DNA from 3 places in the Streptomyces sp. JLBJ103 genome. Region 2 is predicted to be linked to each of the others. Evidence: predicted binding sites of a transcription regulator. Region 2 holds the regulator's gene; each other region holds the start of a gene.
What was found. The regulator HrcA, encoded in region 2, represses chaperone genes, less so after heat shock. The targets are predictions, from matches to a motif close to TTNGCACTCNGNNNNNCNGAGTGCNAA.

Region 1 (3,250 bases), 2.1 Mb from region 2:
CTCGACCTCGGTGGCCGCGCCCACGCGGATCACACACACACCGCCGGCCAGCTTCGCCAGACGCTCCTGGAGCTTCTCGCGGTCCCAGTCGGAGTCGGTAGCCTCGATCTCGGCCTTGATCTGGGCGATCCGGCCGGTGACGTCCTCGGACTTGCCGCCACCGTCGACGATGGTGGTGTCGTCCTTGGTGACGGTCACGCGGCGGGCGGTGCCCAGCACGTCCAGACCGGCCTGGTCCAGCTTGAGGCCGACCTCCTCGGCGATGACGGTGGCGCCGGTGAGGGTCGCCATGTCGCCGAGCATCGCCTTGCGGCGGTCACCGAAGCCCGGGGCCTTCACCGCGACGGCGTTGAAGGTGCCACGGATCTTGTTGACGACGAGGGTGGACAGGGCCTCGCCCTCCACGTCCTCGGCGATGATCAGCAGCGGCTTGCTGCCACCGGACTGGATGACCTTCTCCAGCAGCGGCAGCAGGTCCTGGATCGAGGAGATCTTGCCCTGGTGGATCAGGATGTACGGGTCGTCGAGGACGGCCTCCATACGCTCCTGGTCGGTCACCATGTACGGCGAGAGGTAGCCCTTGTCGAAGGCCATGCCCTCGGTGAAGTCGAGCTCCAGACCGAAGGTGTTGGACTCCTCGACGGTGATGACGCCGTCCTTGCCGACCTTGTCCATCGCCTCGGCGATGAGCTCGCCGACCTGCTTGTCCTGGGCGGACAGCGCGGCCACGGCGGCGATGTCGGACTTGGAGTCGATCGGGCGCGCGGTGGCCAGCAGGTCGTCCGAGACGGCCTTGACCGCGGCGTCGATGCCCTTCTTCAGGGCGGCCGGGGAGGCACCGGCGGCCACGTTGCGCAGGCCCTCGCGGACCAGCGCCTGGGCCAGCACGGTGGCGGTGGTGGTGCCGTCACCCGCGATGTCGTTGGTCTTGGTCGCCACCTCCTTGACGAGCTGGGCGCCAAGGTTCTCGTACGGGTCCTCGACCTCGACCTCACGGGCGATGGTGACACCGTCGTTGGTGATGGTCGGCGCGCCGAACTTCTTGTCGATGACCACGTTGCGGCCACGGGGGCCGATGGTCACCTTGACCGTGTCCGCCAGCTTGTTGACGCCGCGCTCGAGGGCGCGACGGGCGTCCTCGTCGAACTTCAGGATCTTCGCCATGAGTTGCGTATGTCCTCTCAAACGAACCGCGCCCCGACCCCGGGTATCTGTGACACGGGCACCGGGGCGCGGCTCATAGGCAAAACTTCGGTGATTACTTCTCGACGATCGCGAGGACGTCGCGAGCCGAGAGGACGAGGTACTCCTCGCCGCTGTACTTCACCTCGGTGCCGCCGTACTTGCTGTAGAGCACGACGTCACCGACGGCGACATCGAGCGGAAGACGGTTGCCGTCCTCGAAGCGGCCCGGGCCCACGGCCAGGACGACGCCCTCCTGGGGCTTCTCCTTGGCGGTGTCCGGGATGACCAGACCGGAAGCCGTGGTCTGCTCGGCGTCGAGCGGCTGGACCACGATGCGGTCCTCGAGCGGCTTGATGGCAACCTTGGAGCTGGTGGTCGTCACGATCCGACCTCCCCCTTCGGAGATCTCACGGGGTTAACTGTCTGAGGTGGCGACCAGGTGGATCCGTCGTCGCGGGTGCCGGACCTGCCCGTCGCTGTGTAGCTGGCACTCCGCAGTGCCGAGTGCCAGCCTCGACATTATGACGCGGTTAGCACTCAGTCAACTAGAGTGCCAAAGCGGCGCGGGGACGGACTCCGCCCGCCACCGCGCCGCCGGGCCCGCCGGGCCCTGTCGTCGGCCCTGTCAGACGTAGTCCTCCAGCCGCGCGACCGTGAACCCCTGCTCCTGGATCGACCGCACCAGCTCCGTGATCATGTCGGTCATGGACTTCCCCTCCAGCTGCTCCGGGCCGCGGAAGTGCGCGAGCACGATGTCCCCCGGCTGGAGACTGCCGCCGGACCGGTAGGCCATCCCCCGCGGCTCCATCTCGGCGCGCCACAGCACCACGGTCCGCACCCCGCAGTCGGCCGCCGCGCGGAGCGTCGTTTCGTCGTACGCGCCGTAGGGCGGGCGGAACAGCCGCGGCTGGCGGCCGAGGTGGTTACGGAGGTTCTCCTGCTGACCGCAGATCTCCTGCCGCTGGCTGTCGTAGTCGCGACCGGCCAGGCTGGGGTGGGTGAGGGTGTGGTTCCCCATCGAGTTGCCGAGTCGCTGGAGCTCGTCGAAGTAGTCGTAGTGGTCGCCGATCACGTTGTCGGTGAGGAAGCCGGTGAACGGCAGACCGAGGTCGCGGGCCTGCTCCAGGAAGCGCGGATCCTTCTCGATGCCGTCGTCGATCGTCAGGAAGACCACCCGATCGTTGGTCCGCACCCGCCGGATGACCGGCGGCAGCCCCTCGCCGGACGGCTCCACCGGGGCGAGCAGCGGTTTGGCGGCGGGCGCGGGCGGCGGTTTGTCCAGCGGCCGGTCCAGCCCCCACCGGTGGTACGCCCCGGGAATGCCCGCGGGGGCCGCGGGCGGTAAGGAGGGCGCATCCGAGGCCCCTCGTGATCCCGGGGGAACCGGCCGCGCGGAGGCGGAATGCCCCTCGGACGGTGACGTGGAGGACGCCGTCGCCGTGCCGGCGTCCTCGGCGGTGCGGGCGAGCGGACCGTCGAGGCTTCCGCAGCCCGTGAACACGGCCGCCGCGGCGGCCAGAACCAGATACCTCGAAAACCCATTCTTGATCATCATCACATAACCGATCTTCAGTCGGAATGTGTGGAAGCGCGCGCCACGCTGGTGCGAATGCGCCCGCCGGAGCGGGGAGAATGGGCCATGTGGACGTTGACGCCTTCGACTCACTGCTCGGCGACGAGGGGCAGGCGCTGCTCACCGCGCTCCGGGATCACGACCCCGCGGACGAGCTCGCCACCGCGACCCGGCTGCGCCGTGACCATCCGGCCGCGCTGGTCTCGGCGGCGCTGACGCAGGCCCAGTTGCGCCAGCGGGCGGTCGCCAAGTTCGGCGAGGACGCCCACCGGATGTACTTCACGCCACACGGTGTCGAGCAGTCCACCCGTACCTCCGTGGCCGTCCACCGAGCCGAGCGGTTCGCCGGGTTCGGGGTGCGCAGCGTCGCCGATCTGTGCTGTGGCATCGGGGGCGACGCCATCGCGCTGGCGCGCGCCGGGATCTCCGTGCTGGCCGTCGACCGGGATCCGCTGACCTGCGCGGCGGCCCGCGCCAACGCCGAGGCGCTGG
Region 2 (3,250 bases):
GCGGTCTTCTCGCAGCGGACAACCGCCCCGCAGAACCCGGTGGTGACCTCCTCCACGACGAGGTCCGGTTCGGCGGGGACCTCCGGGGCGGGCTGCTGCCGCTTCCAGGGCGGGGTCAGGTCCGGCTTGTCGTATCGGCTGCGCACCCGCCCGACGATAGCCGCGGAGCTAAGCGCTCCGCGGGAAGTGCCGCGAGGTGGGGTCGTTTGTCCGCGGCTGCGTCGTGGCTGGTCGCGCCCACGCGGCGGAGCCGCACATCGACACAGCCCCGCGCCCCTTCGGGGCGCAACCGAACCGCACCGGACTTCAGCGAGGCCGCTCAGCGGGACACACCGAAGCGCTCGGCCAGTTCATCGCGCTGGATGCGGACGAACTCCGCGTCCACCACGGACCCGTGGCCCGGAACGTACCGCGCCTCCTCGCCGCCGAGCTCCAGCAGCCGGTCCAGGGCGGCCGGCCACCGCGCGGGGATCGCGTCGGGCCCCGCCTGCGGCGGGCCGGACTCCTCGACCAGATCGCCGCAGAAGACCACCTCGGGCTGCCCGGGGACCAGTACCGCCAGGTCGTGGGCGGTGTGCCCGGGGCCCACGTTCGCGAGCAGCACCGGCCGGTCGCCCAGGTCGAGGGTGAGCTCCCCGGAGACCAGGTGGTGGGGGAGGACCAGATGGTCGGCGGCCTCGGTGGCGGCGCCCCGGTCCACACCGTGCCGGATGGCCGACTCGCGCAGCGCCTCCCGCTCCGCGCGCAGCAGTTCGTCCAGGCCCGCGGCGCCGTACACCTCGCAGCCCGAGAAGGCGGCCGTGCCCAGGACATGGTCGAAGTGCGGATGGGTGAGCGCGATCCGGGTGGGGCGGCGCCCGGCGAGCCGGGTGATCTGGGTGCGCAGCGCGGCGCCGTCACGCAGCGTGGCCCCGGTGTCCACGACGAGTACGTCCGTGCGCCCGACGACCACGCCGATGGTCTCGTCCCAGCCCGGCATCCGCAGCCTGGCCACCGCGGGGGCGATGGTCTCCCAGCCCGCCTCGTGCCATCGCGGCTCTTCCCAACACGTCTCCATACCGAGACGCTAGCTCTCCGAGCGATAGCGTGGCGGGTCGTGCGGGCTCCGCCACACGGCGGCTCTTGCCCTGTCCACCGCACCCCGCCGTACACTGGCGGAGGGGTTCTGGCACTCGTGACCGTTGAGTGCCAGGGGGACGACCCGAAGAGACCGCTGGACTGGAGGTGCGCGGGGTGCTCAGCGAACGCAGACTCGAAGTGCTGCGTGCCATTGTCCAGGACTATGTGGGGACCGAGGAGCCGGTCGGCTCCAAGGCGCTCACCGAGCGCCACCGGCTGGGGGTCTCCCCGGCCACGGTGCGCAATGACATGGCCGCGCTGGAGGACGAGGGCTTCATCGCGCAGCCGCACACCAGCGCCGGGCGTATCCCCACCGACAAGGGCTACCGCCTCTTCGTTGACAAGCTGGCCGGAGTGAAGCCGCTGTCCACGCCGGAGCGCCGGGCCATCCAGAACTTCCTGGACGGCGCGGTGGACCTGGATGACGTGGTGGGCCGCACCGTCCGGCTGCTGGCGCAGCTGACCCGGCAGGTCGCGGTGGTGCAGTATCCGTCGCTGACCCGTTCCACGGTGCGCCATGTGGAGCTGCTGCCGCTGGCCGCGGCCCGGGTGATGCTGGTGCTGATCACGGACACCGGCCGGGTCGAGCAGCGCATGGTGGACTGCCCGTCCCCGGTGAGTGAGGAGTCGCTCGCGGATCTGCGGGCCCGGCTCAACAGCCGTGTCGTGGGGCGGCGGTTCGCGGATGTGCCGCCGTTGGTGCAGGATCTTCCGGAGTCCTTCGAGCAGGAGGACCGGGGAACGGTCTCGACCGTGCTGGCGACCTTGCTCGAGACGCTGGTGGAGGAGACCGAGGAGCGGCTGATGATCGGCGGCACCGCGAACCTCACACGTTTCGGGCATGATTTTCCCCTGACGATCCGGCCCGTTCTGGAGGCACTTGAGGAGCAGGTCGTCCTCCTCAAGCTGCTCGGCGAGGCCAAAGACTCGGGTATGACCGTGCGCATCGGGCATGAGAATGCTCACGAGGGACTGAATTCCACCTCGGTGGTCGCGGTCGGCTACGGTTCGGGCGACGAGGCCGTCGCCAAACTCGGCGTGGTCGGACCGACCCGCATGGACTACCCCGGAACGATGGGAGCGGTACGCGCAGTGGCACGTTACGTCGGACAGATCCTGGCGGAGTCGTAAGTGGCGACGGACTACTACGCAGTCCTGGGCGTGCGGCGTGATGCCTCGCAGGACGAGATCAAGAAGGCATTCCGTCGGCTCGCGCGTGAGCTGCATCCGGATGTGAATCCGGATCCGAAGACCCAAGAGCGGTTCAAGGAGATCAACGCCGCCTACGAGGTGCTGTCGGACCCGCAGAAGAAGCAGGTCTACGACCTCGGCGGGGACCCGATGTCCGGCGCGGCCGGAGGCGGTGGCGCCGGAGGCTTCGGCGCGGGCTTCGGCAACTTCTCCGACATCATGGACGCCTTCTTCGGCACCGCCTCGCAGCGCGGCCCCCGGTCCCGCACCCGGCGCGGCCAGGACGCCATGATCCGTCTCGATGTGGAGCTCAGCGAGGCCGCGTTCGGGACCACCAAGGACATCCAGGTCGACACCGCGGTGGTGTGCACCACGTGCAGTGGTGAGGGCGCGGCGCCGGGCACCTCGGCGCAGACCTGTGACATGTGCCGCGGCCGCGGTGAGGTCTCGCAGGTCACCCGCTCCTTCCTGGGTCAGGTCATGACCTCGCGGCCGTGTCCGCAGTGCCAGGGCTTCGGCACCGTGGTGCCGACCCCGTGCCCGGAGTGCGCCGGTGACGGGCGGATCCGCTCGCGGCGCACCCTGACCGTGAAGATCCCGGCCGGTGTGGACAACGGCACCCGGATCCAGCTGGCGGGCGAGGGCGAGGTCGGTCCGGGCGGCGGCCCGGCGGGCGATCTGTATGTGGAGATCCATGAGGTCCCGCACCCGGTCTTCCAGCGCCGCGGCGACGATCTGCACTGCACGGTGACCATCCCCATGACGGCGGCGGCGCTCGGCACCAAGGTGCCGCTGGAGACGCTGGACGGCCTGGAGGAGGTCGACATCCGGCCCGGCACCCAGTCCGGCCAGTCGATCCCGCTGCACCAGCGCGGTATCACCCACCTGCGGGGCGGTGGCCGGGGCGATCTGATCGTCCATGTCGAGGTGACCACCCCGA
Region 3 (3,250 bases), 2.3 Mb from region 2:
CTGTCCACCACCTCAATGAACTGCTGCTGGTCTGCTCGCTCGTCCTCCTCATCGCGGTGGCGGCCGTCAGGATCTCCTCCCGCAGCGGGCTGCCCACCCTGCTGATCTACCTCGGGATCGGCGTAGCCATCGGCCAGGACGGCATCGGGGTCAAATTCGACGACGCCGAGCTGACGCAGATCCTCGGCTATGCCGCGCTGGTCGTGATCCTGGCCGAGGGCGGTCTCGGCACGAAGTGGCGGGAGATCAAACCCGCCCTGCCGATAGCGGCGGTCTTGTCGACCGTCGGCGTCGCGGTGAGCGTGGGGGTCACCGCGGCGGCAGCGCACTATGTGGTGGGACTGGACTGGCGGCAGGCACTGATCATCGGCGCGGTGGTGTCGTCCACGGACGCGGCGGCGGTCTTCTCGGTGCTGCGCAAGGTGCCGCTGCCCAAGAGGCTCACGGGCGCTCTGGAGGCCGAGTCGGGCTTCAACGACGCCCCGGTGGTGATCCTGGTGGTCGCCTTCTCCGCCCAGGGCCCTGTCAGCCCCTGGTACACCCTGATCGGCGAGATCACCCTGGAGCTTGCGATCGGCGCGGCGATCGGGCTGGCGATCGGCTGGCTCGGCGCCTACGGCCTGCGCCATGTGGCACTCCCAGCCTCCGGTCTCTACCCGATCGCGGTGGTCGCCATCGCCGTCACCGCCTACGCGGGCGGCGCGCTGGCGCACGGCTCCGGCTTCCTCGCCGTCTATCTCGCCTCGCTCGTCCTCGGGAACGCCCGGCTGCCGCACTGGCCGGCGACGCGCGGCTTCGCCGAGGGCCTGGGCTGGCTCGCCCAGATCGGCATGTTCGTCCTGCTCGGACTGCTGGTGACCCCGCACGAACTGGCCGACGACATCTGGCCCGCGGTGGTCGTGGGGCTGGTGCTGACGATGGTCGCCCGGCCGGTGTCGGTGCTGGTCAGCACGGCGCCGTTCCCGGTGCCGTGGCGGGAGAAGACGCTGCTGTCCTGGGCCGGGCTGCGTGGCGCGGTGCCCATCGTGCTGGCGACCATCCCCATGGTCGGCGAGGTCCCCGACAGCCAACGGATCTTCAACATCGTCTTTGTGCTGGTGATCGTCTACACCCTGGTCCAGGGGCCGACGCTGCCCTGGCTGGCCACCCGGCTGCGGCTCGGCGGGTCGGACGAGGCGTCCGACCTCGGGATCGAGTCGGCGCCGCTGGAGCGCCTGCGCGGCCATCTGCTGTCGGTCTCCATCCCCCAGGACTCCAAGATGCACGGGGTCGAGATCGGCGAGCTGCGGCTGCCGCACGGGGCCGCCGTCACCCTGGTCGTCCGGGACGAGGCCAGCTTTGTGCCGCTGCCCTCGACGGTGCTGCGGCACGGCGACGAACTGCTGGTGGTGGCTACGGACCCGGTGCGCGACGCGGCGGAGAAGCGACTGCGGGCGGTGGGGCGCGGCGGCAAGCTGGCGGGCTGGCTGGGGACAGGGGGCGGCTGAGTCCGGCGGGGGACGCGAGCGGCTGGGCGGCGGCGCCGGGACGGGCCGGGCTCGCCGCGGTGGTGAGGTCGGCGGCGGGGCTGGCGGGGGCGGTCGCGGCGCGTGGGATCGATCACCGTATGACTCGATCCGGTGGACTGATGGGCCGGAATACTGCACTATGGAGCGTCGTTAGCACTCATTGAGTGAGAGTGCCAGGAGGAAGTACGTGCCGACCTACCAGTACCAGTGCACCGCGTGCGGCGAGGGCCTCGAGGCGGTGCAGAAGTTCACCGACGACGCGCTCACCGAGTGCCCCAGCTGTCAGGGACGCCTGAAGAAGGTGTTCTCGGCGGTCGGCATCGTCTTCAAGGGCTCCGGCTTCTACCGGAACGACAGCCGTTCCTCTTCCAGCAGCTCGAGCAGCGGCTCCGCCAAGCCCGCGGCGAAGAGCGACAGCGGCAGCTCGTCCTCCGCTTCGTCGTCCTCGTCCTCGGACTCCTCGTCCGGGTCGGGCACTTCGTCCTCGTCGACGCCCTCCTCGTCGTCGTCCAGCTCGTCGACGTCCAGCTCGTCGAGCTCCTCGTCGAGCAGCGCCAGCTCGGCCGCCTGATCTTCCCCGCGACACCCCGTCATCTCCCCGGAGACGGCGGGGTGTCGTGCGTCTCCCCGAAGCCGGTCGTACGGGCGGGCGCCGCTGGCTAGGGTGATCACATGGCCGAGACCAGCAGCAGGCAAGCAGACATAGGGGTCATCGGGGGATCCGGGTTCTACTCGTTCCTCAACGATGTGACCGAAATCACCGTTGAAACTCCCTATGGGACGCCGAGCGACGCGCTCTTCCTCGGCGACATCGCGGGACGACGGGTCGCCTTCCTCCCCCGCCACGGCCGCAAGCACCATCTGCCGCCGCACCGGATCAACTACCGCGCCAACCTGTGGGCCCTGCGCTCGCTCGGTGTGCGGCAGGTGTTCGGGCCGTGCGCGGTGGGCGGACTGCGGCCGGAGTACGGACCGGGGACGCTGCTGGTGCCGGACCAGTTGGTGGACCGCACGAAGGGGCGCGTCCAGACCTACTTCGACGGTGAGCCGCTGCCGGACGGCCGGATCCCGAACGTGGTGCACACGACCTTCGCCGACCCGTACTGCCCGGTGGGGCGGCAGGCGGCCGTCGACGCGGCGCGCGCCCATGCGTGGGAGCCCGTGGACGGCGGGACCATGTGTGTGGTCGAGGGGCCGCGCTTCTCCACCCGGGCGGAATCGCGCTGGCATGCGGCACAGGGCTGGTCGGTGGTGGGCATGACCGGCCATCCGGAAGCCGTGCTCGCCCGTGAACTGGGGCTCTGTTACACGTCGTTGTCGCTGGTGACCGATCTGGACGCCGGGGTGGAGACGGGCGAGGGCGTCACCCACACCGAGGTGCTGAAGGTGTTCGGCGAGAACGTCGGGCGACTGCGCGAGGTGCTCTTCGACGCGGTGGGCAGGCTGCCCGAGAGCTCCGAGCGGGACTGCCTGTGCACCCATGCGCACGACGGCTGGGACCTGGGGATCGAACTGCCGTAGGGCGGGGCCGCCCTGGGTGGGGGCGGGCCCCCTGGGCGGGGCGGGGGTCGCCCTGGGTGGGGTGCATCGCTCGAACGGGTGACCGAGTTATACACAGCCCGCTTGGCCGTCCACAGGCCCAAGCGGGTTCGGGCAGGGACGGGCATCGTGAAGGGGCCGGAAGCTCAGGACCCTTCACGACAGGCGGTGATGTGCCATGTCCCATCCCTCCCCCGCACTCG

Region 1: the regulator HrcA is predicted to act here: its motif matches at 1,716-1,742, upstream of groES (co-chaperone GroES).
Region 3: the regulator HrcA is predicted to act here: its motif matches at 1,659-1,685, upstream of AC4BEG_RS12880 (FmdB family zinc ribbon protein).

What each region holds. Positions count from the first base shown of each region.
Region 1 is NZ_CM177089.1:3,183,828-3,187,077, forward strand. It holds gene groL (chaperonin GroEL) at 1-1,164, opposite strand, end outside; gene groES (co-chaperone GroES) at 1,259-1,567, opposite strand; gene AC4BEG_RS13760 (polysaccharide deacetylase family protein) at 1,811-2,740, opposite strand; gene AC4BEG_RS13765 (class I SAM-dependent methyltransferase) at 2,818-3,250, shown strand, end outside.
Region 2 is NZ_CM177089.1:5,273,445-5,276,694, forward strand. It holds gene AC4BEG_RS23220 (DUF3097 domain-containing protein) at 1-146, opposite strand, end outside; gene AC4BEG_RS23225 (MBL fold metallo-hydrolase) at 320-1,057, opposite strand; gene hrcA (heat-inducible transcriptional repressor HrcA) at 1,234-2,250, shown strand; gene dnaJ (molecular chaperone DnaJ) at 2,251-3,250, shown strand, end outside.
Region 3 is NZ_CM177089.1:2,990,781-2,994,030, forward strand. It holds gene AC4BEG_RS12875 (potassium/proton antiporter) at 1-1,487, shown strand, start outside; gene AC4BEG_RS12880 (FmdB family zinc ribbon protein) at 1,696-2,079, shown strand; gene AC4BEG_RS12885 (S-methyl-5'-thioadenosine phosphorylase) at 2,181-3,029, shown strand; gene AC4BEG_RS12890 (RcpC/CpaB family pilus assembly protein) at 3,226-3,250, shown strand, end outside.